DNA from 2 places in the Dyella sp. 333MFSha genome. Region 2 is predicted to be linked to the other one. Evidence: predicted binding sites of a transcription regulator. Region 2 holds the regulator's gene; the other holds the start of a gene.
The links. Region 2 encodes sigma-54, which starts transcription at its own class of promoters, with help from an activator protein. Its sites were predicted from a motif close to TGGCACGNGCNTTGC; they were not measured.
Positions count from the first base shown of each region.

Region 1: the regulator sigma-54 is predicted to act here: its motif matches at 1,852-1,866, upstream of fliD (flagellar filament capping protein FliD).

Region 1 is NZ_FNBR01000001.1:63,094-70,140, reverse strand. Features, by position in the region: gene fliS (flagellar export chaperone FliS) at 1-380, opposite strand, end outside; gene fliD (flagellar filament capping protein FliD) at 401-1,765, opposite strand; gene BLT40_RS00310 (flagellin N-terminal helical domain-containing protein) at 1,900-3,378, opposite strand; gene BLT40_RS00305 (flagellin N-terminal helical domain-containing protein) at 3,702-5,039, opposite strand; gene flgL (flagellar hook-associated protein FlgL) at 5,268-6,464, opposite strand; gene flgK (flagellar hook-associated protein FlgK) at 6,468-7,047, opposite strand, start outside.
Region 2 is NZ_FNBR01000003.1:69,386-76,432, reverse strand. Features, by position in the region: gene ptsP (phosphoenolpyruvate--protein phosphotransferase) at 1-49, opposite strand, end outside; gene BLT40_RS13700 (HPr family phosphocarrier protein) at 82-351, opposite strand; gene BLT40_RS13695 (PTS sugar transporter subunit IIA) at 344-736, opposite strand; gene rapZ (RNase adapter RapZ) at 775-1,656, opposite strand; gene hprK (HPr(Ser) kinase/phosphatase) at 1,677-2,627, opposite strand; gene raiA (ribosome hibernation-promoting factor, HPF/YfiA family) at 2,744-3,097, opposite strand; gene BLT40_RS13675 (RNA polymerase factor sigma-54) at 3,220-4,707, opposite strand; gene lptB (LPS export ABC transporter ATP-binding protein) at 4,830-5,549, opposite strand; gene lptA (lipopolysaccharide transport periplasmic protein LptA) at 5,554-6,153, opposite strand; gene lptC (LPS export ABC transporter periplasmic protein LptC) at 6,116-6,715, opposite strand; gene BLT40_RS13655 (KdsC family phosphatase) at 6,712-7,047, opposite strand, start outside.

The DNA of each region.
Region 1 (7,047 bases), on a different contig from region 2:
GGGATGGCCACCCAGCTGTCGCGGATCTGCCCGAGCAGGCGCGCGACTTCTTCGAGGGCTTCGGCGTCGTTATGCAGATTGGCGTGTACGAGACGGCGGCTCATATAGTCGTACAGGGCGTCCAGCTGGGAAACCAGCGGCGTGGCCACGTCGTGGTTGAGGCCCGACTGGAGACCGCCGACGATTTCGATCGTCTTCGAGATGGCCTCGCCCTTGCCCGCGACGTTGCCCGTGGCCATGCACGCCAGCGCCAGGCGAATGCGTTCCAGACCGCCATCCATGAGCATGGTGATGAGACCGTGCGAGTCGGCCTGCTCGAGGCCGCCACCGGTGCGGACCTGCTGGTAGGCGCCAGCGCCGCGGGAGTATCCAAGTGCCATGTCGGTTTCCTGTCCTGCGATCAGGACGATTTGGTCAGCGCGTCGAACTGCTGCGTGAGGTAGCTGCTGGTGCTGCTGAGTTTGGTCATCATGGTGTCGAGCGCCGTGTACTGCGTGGTCAGGCGCTTCGTGTAGTCGGTCATGGTCGAGTCCCAGGCGGTCTGCTGATCGGCCAGGTCCTTGAGCTTGGCATTCAGATTGGTGGTGCGCTGGGTCAGGATGCCGCTGGACGAGGTCCAGCCGGTGACCAGCTTGTCGAGTTTCGGCGCGATACCGTTGGTGCCGCTCAGCAGGTCCTTCACGCCACTCGGGTTCGAGCTCAGCGCGGAGGTCAGCTTCGTGGTGTCGAACTTCAGCGTGCCGTCGACCTGGAAAGACACACCCAGGTCGCTGAGCGAGCGCGGGCTGGCGGTGGCGCCGGTCAGTTGCGAACCCAGCAGCTGGGAGACCTGACTCTTGATCGAATTGACCGTGGCATCGCCGATCAGGGCGCCGACCTGCTGGTTGGTCGCGTCGTACTTGGTCAGCGTGCTGTAGGTCGAAACGAAGGAGTTATAGGCGGTGACCAGCGACTGCATCGCCGTGCTGACCGAGCTGGTGTCGTTGCTGATGGTGATGCTGCTCGAGCCGGTCTTGGCAAGCGACAGTGTCACGCCGTCGATCGCCGTCGAGGTCGTATTGGTGGGGCTGCTGGCCGCCGTGCCGTCGACCGTGAACAAGGCGTCCTGCGCCTTGATGGTCGGGGTATCCGTCGCGGGATCGAAATCCAGCTGCGCCAGGCCGCCGTCGCCGCCACTGGAGGTGACCGTGAACGCGTTGGCCGCACCGGTGGTCTGCGAGGTCAGCACCAGATGTGCGCCGTCGGTACCGGTGACGATGCTGGCGGTGACGCCGGGATTGGACTTGGAGTTGTTGATCGCGTCGCGCACGTCCTGCAGCGTGTTCGCCGGCGAGGCGATATCGACGCTCATGGACTTGTCACCCACCGCGATGCTCAGGGTGCCCGTGCCGACCTCGGTCGTCCTGGCGCTGGCGAACGCGCCCGACGTGGTCTTCTGCGAGGTAGCGAGCTGGGTAACGGCGATGTTGTAGACGTTGGCCTTGGCCGTGGAATCCGTCGTCGCCGAGAGGACGGTGGAGTCGCCGATCGAGGTCTTCAGCGTGGAGAACGCGGTGCCGTCGGTCAGGGACTTGATGGCGGCCTGCAAGCTCGTCAGGGACGAGGTGAAATTGCCGATCGCCGAAATCTGGGTGCTGGTGCTGGTCTGAGCCGTCGAGATCTGACTGTCCTTCGCCGCACGCTTGTTGTTCACAAGGTTCGTAACGATGGATGCGACGTCGATGGAGCTGGATCCGAGCGTAACGGTGCTGCTACTGGTGGCCATGAGACTCTCCGTGAAGACGCCTCACTGCCCGGGGCGCCAATTTGTCGACGGCTGGCCCCCAGTGGGAGCCAGCCGTGGACAACTAAGCAATTACCCTGCCAACCCGGGGATGCCCCGGGTTGGCGGTGTCACCATTACTGGAGGAGCTTGGTGACGATCTGCTGGCTCTGGTTGGCCTGGGCGAGGACCGAGACGCCGGCCTGCTGCAGGATCTGAGCCGAGGACATGTTCGCCGTTTCCTGAGCGAAGTCGGCGTCGGTGATGGCCGACTTCGACGAGGTCAGGTTCTGCGAGATGTTCTGCAGGTTCGAGATGGTCGACTCGAAGCGGTTCTGCACCGCGCCGAGGGTGGAGCGCAGATCGGAAACCGACTGCAGCGCGGCATCGATGCGGTTGATCGTCTTGTTCGCATCGTCGACCGTCTTGACGCTGGAATCGGCCAGGGTCGAGGTCGTGCTGACGGCCTGCGTCGTGATACCGAGCGTACCGGCCTGCGTACCGCTGACGGTGTAACCCGTGGCCGAGGAGATCGTCAGGCTCTTGCCATCCGAGCTCACGTAGGCGCTGATGCCCGAACCCGACTTCGAGTTGACGGCGTCGGCGAGGCCCTGAGCATCCTTGTACGTGCCGGCGAGCGAGAAGTTGGTACCGTCGGCGAGCTGGATGCTGGCGCCAGCCGCGCCCGCAGCGATGGTCAGGGACTTGGCATCGCCCGCCTTCACGGCGTCCGTACCGGCAACAGCCGTGCCGGTGCCGAAGATCGCGGCGCCAGCGCCCGTCGGGGCCGGAGCCGCACCCGCACCGGCGGTGCCGGCGGTGAAGACGACCTTGCCGCCCGCGGCGGTCACGGCGACCGACGTATCGCCGGCGCTCGTGAGCTGGGCCTGGATCGCCGCAGCCGTTGCGCTGCCATCGGTGTCACCCGACAGATCGGTGTTCAGCGTGATGTTGGTGTTGCCGACCTTGAAGGTCTTGGCGTTACCGGCACCCGAGTAGTCGGCACCGGTGAAAGCGTCGGACGTGAAGGTGCCCTTGGTAGCGGCGGCATCGGCGGCGACGGTGAAGTTGGACGAGACGTCGACCGTCTGCGAAGCCAGCTGACCGACCTGATTGGACTTCATGCCCTTGTCGAGGCCGACGGTGATCACTTCACCGACGTTGGCACCGACCTGGAAGCTGAGGTTCTGGGCGGAACCGTCCAGGACCTTCATGCCGTTGAAGTTGGTCTGCGTGGCGATACGCGTAACTTCCGACAGACGCTGCTGGACTTCGGCGTCGAGTGCCGCGCGGTCCGAAGACGAGTTGGAAGCGTTGGTCGACTGAACGGCCAGTTCGCGGATGCGCTGCAGGTTGTTCGTGACTTCGTCGAGGGCCGATTCGGTGGTCTGCGACAGCGAGATACCGTCATTGGCGTTCTGCACGGCGCGGTTCAGGCCGTTGATCTGCGTCGTGAAGCGGGTCGAGATCGCGAGGCCGGCGGCGTCGTCCTTCGCGCTGTTGATGCGGTTACCCGACGACAGGCGCTCGATCGCGGACGAGAGCTTCGTCTGCGAGGTGCTCAGGTTACGCTGAGCATTCAGCGACATGATGTTGGTGTTGATGGTCAGTGCCATGGGATTGATCCTTTTTAAGCGGAACCGAAATGCCGGAGGTTGTGCGGCGTAGTCCGGCGGGGTTCCGTGAAGGAAGCCTTCCGCCTCAGAGAGGTTTACGGCACGCCGGGAGGAAACTTGAGAACTTTTTCTACCTGTCAACAACTTTCTTGATCGAAACCGTGTAGGCGGTGACGCCCAGGCTCCGTCAGTCAATTTATCGGCAGGGTCGGCTCCGGGTTTAGGGTCAATTTCATAACGCCAGATACGTCGATTCGGCAGCGGAAGTACGCGCCCCGGCGAACTCGCGGGGGCGCCCCGCCCTGTGCCGTCTCGCCGTGGAACTACTCCAGCAATTTCAGGATGAGCTGTTGAGATGAATTGGCCTGTGCGAGCACCGAGACACCCGATTGCTGAAGGATCATGGCCATCGTCTTCTTTGCGGTCTCCTCCGCGATGTCCGAGTCCATGATGGTGCTGCGTGACTCCGTCATGTTCTGCCGGATGCTGTCGAGGTTCCGGATGGTGGACTCCAGGCGATTCTGCACGGCACCCAGCGTGGAACGGGTCGAGCTGACCGATTCCAGTGACGCGTCGACGCGCGCCACCAGGGCGTATGCCGCATCTCGCGTAAGCACCGAGCCATCGGCCAGGGATGTCGCGGTGTCCATGGCGTAATCACTGGAAAATCCGAGCTTGCCTGCCAGAGCCCCCGACACGCTGACGGCCGACCGCGAATCGAAGCGTAACGATCCGTTTTCACCGACAAAGGCGGAGAGACCGCTTCGTCCGTTGGCATTGATGGCATCGGCGACGCTTTGCGTGTCCCGGAACGATCCGATGATGTCGACGCGCTCGCCGCTGCCATTGGTAAATGAAAGATCGCCTTTAGCCAGGCTGAGGCGGTCGCCCCCTACCCTCACGATGTCGAGTTTGTCACCGTTGGCGGCAACCCTGAAGTCACGACCGAGCTTGCCTTCGAGAAAGCCACGCGCAGTGTCGACGGCGTCGCCTTTATAGAGCGACCAGTCGACCCTGACGCCATCGTAGTCCACCGTACCCAGGCTCTTCCCGTTGGCATTGCTCCAGTCCTTCGCAGGATCCTGCGTGAACGCGTAAGGCTTGGAGACGAACGCCGATGCGATATCCACCGAGCCACTCGCTACCTGACCGACCTGATCCGCACGCATACCCAGCCCAAGGCCCACCTGAATCACTTCGCCCACGTTGGCGCCGACCTGGAAGGTGAAGCGCGAGCCGCTTCCGTCCAGTACTTTCATGCCATTGAAATTGGTTTGTGTGGCGATGCGGGTGATTTCTTCGAGGCGTTCGACCACCTCGTTGTTGAGGGCGCGCCGGTCCACACCGGAGTTCGAGCCGTTGGCCGACTGCAACGCCAGTTCGCGGATGCGCTGCAGGTTGGCCGTTACCTCGTCGAGCGCCGCCTCACTGGTCTGCGACAGCGAGATGCCGTCGCTGGCGTTCCGACGGGCTTGTGCGAGACCGTTGATCTGCGTGGTGAAGCGTGTCGCGATAGCGAGACCGGCGGCGTCGTCCTTTGCGCTGTTGATGCGTTTGCCCGAGGTGATGCGCTGCATGGCCTCGGCCAGCCTGCTCTGGGTCATGCCGAGGTGTCGCTGCGCGTTGAGCGACGCCATGTTGGTACTGATAGTGAGAGCCATGAGAATGTCCTTCTCTCGTGGCGGGCACGCCGCTTACGCGACGGCGTCGCGTGCCCGCTAAAAGGGAATTCGCCGTAAGAGGTGATCGGCGATTTGCAGGCGGGCTAGTGACGGCGGTGGATGAGTTTGATGTAGGGCCCGGAGGAAGATGAGTCCGGATTTCGCGCACTAAAAAGGCGGCCTTGCGGCCGCCTTGAAATGTCGCAAATGCGAACGTCGAGGCGCGTTCTATTTCAGGTAATTGAACAGCGACAGATTCTGCATCTTCACGTAGGCCTGCTGTGCGGCATCGAGCGCCGTCTGCTGCTGGGTGTATTTACTGGCTGCACTCGCGTAGTCCAGCTCGGTCAGATCCGACAAGGTGCTGTCATAAGAAAGCTTGACGTCGGAACCGATGTCCGACTGCTGGTCGAGCGTGTTCATGCGTGCGCCGATCTTGGTACGCGTATTCAGCAGGCTGGTGGCCGCCTGGTCGAGATTCTGCAGCTGGGCGTTGACCTGATTGTTCATCGCCGCGCCGCCGCCGGGCGCTTCGAACGCACTGATGATGCCGGCGATGGTCGAGAACACGTCCTGCGACGACGACGGACCTACACTGAACGAATCGCCCGCCGCAGGGGTACCGGTGACATTGAGCTGCGCGCCCTTGAAGCTGATCGTGCCGCTGGTACCGGTATACGTGCCGGTCGACAGAGGCGTGCCCGTGGGATCGGCCGCGTCATGAATCTCGTAGGTGGTCGCCGAGGTGAAGTTGACCGTGTAATTACCGCCGTCCCACTGCGTGGCATCCGTGACCGAGGTTGCGCCGACAACGGCGCTTCCCGTGTTCGTTGCACCCGCGGTCGTCACGAACGTGCCATTGCCGCCGCGGATCGACATGAAGACGTCATCGCCACTGTCGCCCGTCGCAACCTGGAGGCCGGCGGCCGCTGCGACCATCCGCTGGGTCTGGTCGCCACCGTAGCTCACCGACAGGCCGTCGATCGTGAACGGCTGCGTGGTGGTGCGGCTACCGGCGAAGATGTATTCGCCCTGGCCGTCCTTGCTGTTGCCGAGCGCGACAAGCTGATTCAGCGTCTGTCGCAGCTCGGTGGCGATGGACTGGCGGGATTCGTCGGTCTGCGTGCCGTTCACGCCTTCCAGCGTGATGGACCGGATCCGGTCGAGGATATTGCCGGCCGAGGTGAGTGCGGTTTCTTCCGTCGACAGTCGCGTCGTCGCCGAGTTGATGTTGCGCGTGTACTGATCGTTCTGGGCGCTGGCCGAGCTGACGTCGACGGCGCGCGCGGCGGCCGCCGGATTGTCGGACGGCGTCTGGATGGCCTTGCCGTTGCCCAGGGCAAGCTGGGTCTGCGACAGCTGATACTGGCGATCCAGCATCTGGTTGACCGCTTGCTGTGCACCCCATGAAGTCGAAATACGCATGAGTTATCCGTGTACCGCGCTCAGGAGGGACTGAAAGATGGTGTTCGCCGTGGTGATGACCTGGGCGGATGCCGAGTAGGCCTGCTGAAAACGCAACAGATTGGCCGCTTCTTCATCCATGTTCACACCGGACAGGCTTTGCTGCGCCGCCGTGGCCTGGTCGAGGATGCTCTGCTGCGCATCGAGTGCCGTGTTGGCCTGCGCGCCCGCCGTACCCACTTGCGCGATCAGCTGGCTGTAAGACTTGCCCACCGTGGTCACACCGTTGTCGAGCACGCCCTTGCTGGCCACGTTGGCCAGCGCCAGCGCATTTCCGTTGTCACCGCTGGCGGTGCCGGCGGGTTTCACGGTGAATGTGTCGTTAGCGGCCGGCACGCCGGAAAGCTTTAATGTCCAGCCATTGCCGGTGATCGTGTCGCCATCGGCGTAGGTATTCGGACCCACCCCATTGATCGTGTAGGTCGTCGGGGACGTGAAGACGATGCTGGCCGGCGTATTGAAAGCGGGATCGGCCACGTTGGTGACGGTAAGGCCGCCCAGCGTGGCCTTACCCGTGTTCGCTGAGCCTTTCGTGGCCGCCAGC
Region 2 (7,047 bases):
CGAGGGCCATGCCCCGGGCGGCTTGCGTGCCGGTCAGCACGTATCTCATGGGGGGCTCGTCCTGTGCGGCGGCATCATCGTTCAGGCACCCTCGTCGAATTTGCGATCGAACAGATCGACCACGGCGTTGAGCGCGGCTTCTTCATCTTCACCCTCGGCGCGCACGACGAGCGAGGTGCCCATGCCCGCGGCCAGCATCATGACGCCCATGATGCTCTGCGCGTTGACTTCACGCCCCTTGCTGATCAGCCATACCGTCGACTTGAACCCCGCCACCAGCTGTACGAGCTTGGCTGAAGCACGAGCGTGAAGGCCCAGCCGGTTGGATACCACGATGTCCCGTTCAAGCATGGTCGATGAAGATCCCTCCGCGACCGCCAGCGGCCGCGATGTCGGCCAGTTCGGTCAGCGATTTTTCCGAATAGTTGAGGACACGAAGCAGCATCGGCAGGTTGAGGCCGGATACGCAACGCAGGTGGACGCCCAGCTCGGCCAGCGAGAGGCCGATATTGCACGGGGTGGCGCCGTAAAGGTCGGCGAGCACCAGCACGCCGTCACCGTGGTCGAGGTCGCGCGCATGCTTCGCGGTCAGCGTCCGCATGACGTCCGGATCCGAACTGGGTGGAACCTCGACGGCATCGACTTCGAGTGGCAGCTTGGGCATGACGTGGCGGGCCGCCGAAATCAGCGCCTTGCCGACGGCTTCGTGGGTCATGAGGAGGACGCCGACGCTCATCGCCCGGTTTCTCGTACTGGCATGGGCTGGGTCATGGCTCACTCTAGCTCGCGATGAAAGGTAAGTACGTTGCCGCGTTCCGAGCGGAAATGCTGGGCCAGCTTCTCGACCAGATAGACCGAGCGGTGACGTCCGCCCGTGCAGCCGATCGAGACCGTGACATAGCTACGATCCTCGCCCTCGAAGCGCGGCAACCAGGTGTCGAGCCAGCGGGCGACGTCCGCATAGTACTCGCCCACGAGCGGATTCGCGTCGAGGAACTCGCGTACGGGGAGGTCCCGGCCCGAGAACGGGCGCAGGCGGGGGTCCCAGTGGGGGTTGGGCAGGCAGCGGGCGTCGAAGACGAAATCGGCGTCGGAGGGCAAACCACGGCGGTAGGCGAACGACTCGAAGAGCAGTGTCGTGCCGTCCGAGGCGGCGGCGTATCCCGTGGCGAACAGCCGTCGCAGCTGATGGACGTTGAGGTCGCTGGAGTCGATGACTTTTTCCGCGATCGAGACCAGGGGCCGCAGCAAGCGGCGCTCTTCGGCGATGGAATCGGCCAGCGAGAGTTTTTCCGCCGCCAGCGGGTGACGGCGGCGGGTCTCGGAGTAGCGCTTGATCAGGACGTCGTCGCGGCTGTCCAGGAAGATCAGATGGACGTGGACGCCCGCCGTGGAAAGCTCGGAAAGCACGTGAGGCATGCGCGAGAGGTCGATGCGCCGGTTGCGCACGTCGACGCCCACGGCGATGCGACGGCGCGGTCCGTGCTCGCCCTGGCTGACGGCGGCGACGAGCTGGGGAATCAGCTCGGCGGGCATGTTGTCGACGCAGTAAAACTCGAGGTCTTCCAGCGCACGCAGGGCGACCGTCTTGCCGCCGCCGGACATACCGGTAAGGACGACCAGATGGATGGCGCCAGGTTCGACGATGGGGCTCATGGTTTGCTCGGTCACGTCGGTCACCACGGCGGCAGGCGGCGCATCTGGTGCGCCTGCCGGTCGATGAAGGTTTGTGCGGGATCGATGCCCTTGCTCTTGAGCACGTGATTGCGCACGGCCGCCTCCACCAGCACCGCGAGGTTACGGCCGGGAGCGACGGGAATGGTGATCTTGGGCACGTCCACATCCAGCACGTTACGCCGGCTGACGTCGCCGGTAAGGCGGGTCATCGCGTCGATGTCTTCACCGGAGGTCAACGGCTTGAGGTGCACGACCAGACGCAGGTATTTCGATGGCTTGACCGCCGTGTGGCCGAACATCTCGCGGATGTTGAGCACACCCAGGCCGCGCACCTCGAGGAGGTCCTGCAGCAGCTCGGGGCAGGCGCCGTCTATGACGTCTGGCGCGATGAGGGTGAATTCGGTCGCGTCGTCGGCGACCAGGCGGTGGCCGCGACTGATGAGTTCCAGCGCCAGCTCGCTTTTGCCGGAGCCCGGGTCGCCGGTGATCAGCACGCCGATGGAAAACACCTCGAGGAAGACGCCATGAAGCGTGACCCGGGGTGCGAGCGTCCGCGCCAGGTGGTACTGCAGATACGTGAGCAGCTCGTGGCCGCGCTTGGTGCTCTGCCACAGCGGTGTGTCGGTTTCTTCCGCGACTTCACGCAGGTCGGAGGGGATCGACTGATCTTTCGTGACGATCAGCGCGGCCGGCTGGTAGGCGGCGATCTTGTGGATGACCTCCCAGCGCTGGCGCGATTCGAGGCCGTCGAGGTAGTTGAGCTCCTCCGTGCCGATGATCTGCACCTTGTTCGGGTAGATCACGTTGAGGTAGCCGACCAGCGAAGGACGGCGGCTCTGCTTGGCATTGGGCTCGAGCACGCGGGCCTCGCCGCGCATGCCGGCGGCCCAGCGAAGCGCCATACGTTCGTAGACGCCGTCGAAGAGTTGTCTGGCGGTGAGCCGATCCACGCGTGTGATCCCTTTAGATGGCGAAGCCGGCGTGAGGGCGCCGGCTGGGGCTATTGTGCCATCAACACGCGGGAGGAGGCCCGGCGGCGCGCGCGAGCGGCCGCCGGGCGCTCGCGTCAGTCGGTGCTGGCAACGCGCGCGTCGCGGCCTTCGGCGTTATGGTGATCCTTCAGCTTCTCTTTGTGCTTGCGAAGCTGGTCGGCGAGTTTGCCGATCATGGCGTCGATGGCGGAATAAAGGGTGTCGCCCTTGTTGTCGTCTTCCAGGCGGGCCACGCCTTCGCCATGGAGCCGGGTGCCGGCACAGTGCAGGGTGCCTCCGGCCTTGTGCTCGTTCTTGTCGACGGAAAGGACCACGTCGAGGGCTTTGATATTGTCGAAAAGGCGTTCGAAGCGGCCGATTTGCTGTTCCACGCGCTCGCGCAGAGCGGGGGTGATATGGACGTGCTGGCCGCTGATCTGGATTTGCATGACGCCTCCTTCTTGCTGAGGGTGTCGCCTTATGGCGACGAGATCGGAACGGCGGGGTTGCCGCTCCTCAAGCCTGAACTGATGAGACCGTGGACCTCCGCCGGGGTTCCCCCCGATGTTTCTCAACCTGCGCGAACGCGTTCGCTGGAGCTGGGAATTCGCATCGCTTCACGGTACTTGGCGACCGTACGGCGTGCGACCTGAATTCCGCGTCGATGGAGCTCCTCGGCGAGGGCCTGGTCGGACAAGGGGCGGCGTGCGTCCTCGCCCGTGATGAGCTTGCGCAACATGGCCTGGATGGCGGTGGCGGATGCGCTGCCGCCGTCTTCCGTCGCCACGCCACTGGAAAAGAAATGCTTGAGTTCGAAGGTGCCGCGCGGCGTGTGCATGTATTTCCGGGTGGTGACCCGTGAAATCGTCGATTCGTGCATGCCGACTTCTTCGGCGACCTCACGCAACACCAGCGGATGCATGGCCTCGGGGCCGTAATCGAGGAAGGCGCTCTGGCGGCGGACGATGACTTCCGCGACCTTGGTCAGGGTTTCGGCGCGCGACTGCAGACTCTTCAGCAACCAGCGGGCTTCCTGCAGCTGGCCCTTCATCCAGGTGGCGTCGTCGCCGCGCGCGCGGGCGATGAGGTTGCAGTAATGCTGGTTGAGCCCCAGCCGGGGCTGCGCGTCGGCGTTGAGGCTGACCGTCCAGCGACCCGCTTCCCGCCGTGCGTACACATCGGGCGCGACGTATTCGACGGGCGTGGCATCCAGCGCGGCGCCCGGGCGCGGATCGAGGCTGCGGATCAGCGCCGCGGCGCTGGCCACCTCGTTCTCGGCGGCCTTGAGCCGACGGGCGATCTTGACGCTGTCGTTTCGCGCGAGGAGCTCCAGCTCTTCAAGGACGATACGGATCGCCAGGTCGCGGAACGGTGTTTCGGTCGAAAACTGCGAGAGCTGGCAGAGCAGACAGTCGCGCAGATCGAGGCTGGCGATGCCGGTGGGATCGAATCGCTGCACGCGCTGGCGTACCGCTTCGATCTCCCCGGCACTGGCCCGCAGTTCGGCGGGCAGCGCGACTTCCACCGCCTCGACCCCGTCGCGCAGGTACCCGTCCTCGTCCAGCGCGTGGATGATCGCGGTGGCGATCGCGTGGTCGCGTGGGGAGAACTGGGAAAGATTGAGCTGCCACTCCAGGTGCTGCTGGAGGCTTTCCGGCGCGGCATTCTGCGGCTCGAAACCGTCTTCGTCACCACCGTTCGAACGCGATGGGGCGCCAGCGTAGTCACCCGCCTCGCCGTGGAAGCGATCGTCATCCCACTCCGGGGCGAGTTCTTCGGACGGGGTGGCGGTGGACTCGTCCTCCTTCGAGGACTTGGCCGGGAGCTCCTGGCGGGACGGGAACTCCGCGTCGAAACCGTTCTCGTCCGCGGCGTCGCCGTCGGCATCCGCGTCGGATTCCGCATCTTCGGCAAACTCGAGCAGCGGGTTGCTCTCCGCGATCTGGCGGAGTTCCGCTTCGAGCTCCAGCTGCGACAGCTGGAGCAGACGAATGGCCTGCTGTAGCTGCGGGGTCAGCGTGAGCTGCTGATGCAGGCGAAACTGAAGTCCGGGTTTCATGCCTTCGATGCGTGAGGTGTCGAATCCATCCTAACCCCTTGCGGCCTCCACAAACCAGCGGTCCGGCCGGCTAGCACCTCTGGCCGAATCTGCGCGTCGGCGCAGATGGCCGGTGACGCGCTCTAGATGCGGAATTCACGACCCAGATACACCTCGCGCACCTTCTCATCGGCGAGGATGTGCTGAGGCGTACCGCGCGAGAGGACCTCACCGTCGTTGAGGATGTACGCGCGGTCGCAGATGCCGAGCGTTTCGCGGACGTTGTGATCGGTGATCAGCACGCCGATGCCGCGTTCCTTGAGGTGTCGCACGATGCGCTGGATCTCGCCCACGGAAATGGGATCGACGCCGGCGAACGGCTCATCGAGCAGCATGTAGCGCGGGCGTGCCGCCAGCGCCCGGGCGATTTCGACGCGACGACGCTCGCCGCCGGACAGGCTGATGCCCTTCTGATCGGCGATGTGCGCGATCTTCAGTTCGTCGAGCAGGCTGTCGAGTTCGTCGTCGCGCTGCTTCTGCGTCATGCCGTCGCGCAGTTCGAGCACCGCCATGATGTTGTCCGACACGCTGAGGCGGCGGAAGACCGAGGCTTCCTGCGGCAGATATCCGATGCCGAGCTTGGCGCGCGCGTGCATGGGCAGGCCGGTGATGTCCTGCTGATCGAGCTTGATCACGCCCGCGTCGGCCTGGATCAGCCCGACCACCATGTAGAAGCAGGTCGTCTTGCCGGCGCCGTTGGGGCCGAGAAGGCCGACGACCTCACCTTCGCGGATGGAGAAGGCGAAGTCACGGACTACCTTGCGTGCGCGGAAGCGCTTCTGCAGGCCTTGGGCTGAAAGCATCGGGTCAGGGCTTCCTGGCAGGTGCGGCCGCGGCCGCCGGAGTGGGGCAGGCGCCGGCCGCCTTGGCGGGTGCGCCCGGCGTGGTGCTCTTCGGCTGGAAGGTCATGTGTACGGGTGCGGGACCGTTGCTTTCGCCCGTCATCGTGCTGTTCTGGGTGTTGTAGGTGAGCTTGTCGCCATCGGCACTGCCCTTCGCCGGCTGGTTGACATGGGCACCGCCGGTCAGCACGGCAAAGTCCTTGTCGATCTTGTAGTCGATGTTGGAAGCCTTGCCGTCCATCGGCTGGTCGCAATCGTCCAGCTGATGGATGGTGGCGGGGCTGCCGTCGACGACCACCCGGTTGAGCTGGCTGTCGGCGTCGAAATAACCCGTCGCCTTGCTGCCGGTGATCTTCAGGGTGCCCTGGGTCAGGACGACGCTTCCCGTCCAGATCACCTTGCCGTTGGGCTGCTGGGAGCCATCGAACGACTTGGAGACGACGTCGGCCGGCTGGTTGCGATCGGACTGCTTGGCGGCGGCCGGCAGGCTGGCCACGAGCGCCAGGCCAAGCAGCGCAAGCAGCGCGTTAGCGCTTGGGCGGCAGATACGTGGTGTGGACTGCATCGAGAAGCTCCAGGTGCTTGGTATCGAGATTGGCGCGCATGCCAACGCCGTTCATTGTAGAGGTTCCCTGGACGATACGGGCCGCCTCGGCGGTCTCCAGGTAGTTCCGCTTGGGCCACGCGGTGACCTCGGAGGTGTCGATGCTGGCCGGCGGCGTCTGCGCGAAGGCGACGCGGTCCATGTGCACCTTGCCCTGCAGCTTCAGCATGCTGCCGTCCTTGTTGACCCAGCCGTACTGCGAATGCCCCTTCCACGGCGGCACGTCGACTTCCTTGGTCGAGGGCAGCACGAAGTCGGGCGCATTGATGTACAGCGAATCGTCACCCTCGCGGCGCTCCAGATGTGGCGCGATGAGCGTGAAGGCCAGCTTGCCCTGTTCGTTGTAGGAGTCGAGGTCGAAGTTGGTCAGGACGTAGCCCGAGCGCGGCGGACCGACGAAGTCCTGCAGCTTCTTCTCCGGGGCGACCCAGTAATAGAGCAGTACGCTGGCGCCCAGTGCGACCAGGAGCATGCCGGCGATACCGCCGGTACTGCGGTCCTTGAGCAGGTTGAAGGCGCTCACAGCCAGCGGTCCCGTTCGGCTTCGGCCTTGCCCTGGGCGGCGAGGATCATGTCGGCGACCTCGCGGGCGGCGCCATAGCCACCGGACAGCCGGGTGCGCCAATGGGCGCGCTCGGCCACCCAGGGGTGGGCGTTGGCCACGGCCACGGCCAGGCCGGCGATGCCCATGGCCGGCAGGTCCGGCAGGTCGTCGCCGACAAAGGCGGCCTGGTCCGGCGTCAGGCGGAGGGCGTCGAGCAGGGCGTTGAGGCAGGCCCGTTTGTCCTTCTGACCCTGATAGACGTGGGGAATGCCCAGTTCTTCGGCGCGCAGCGACACCGGGTGACTGATCCG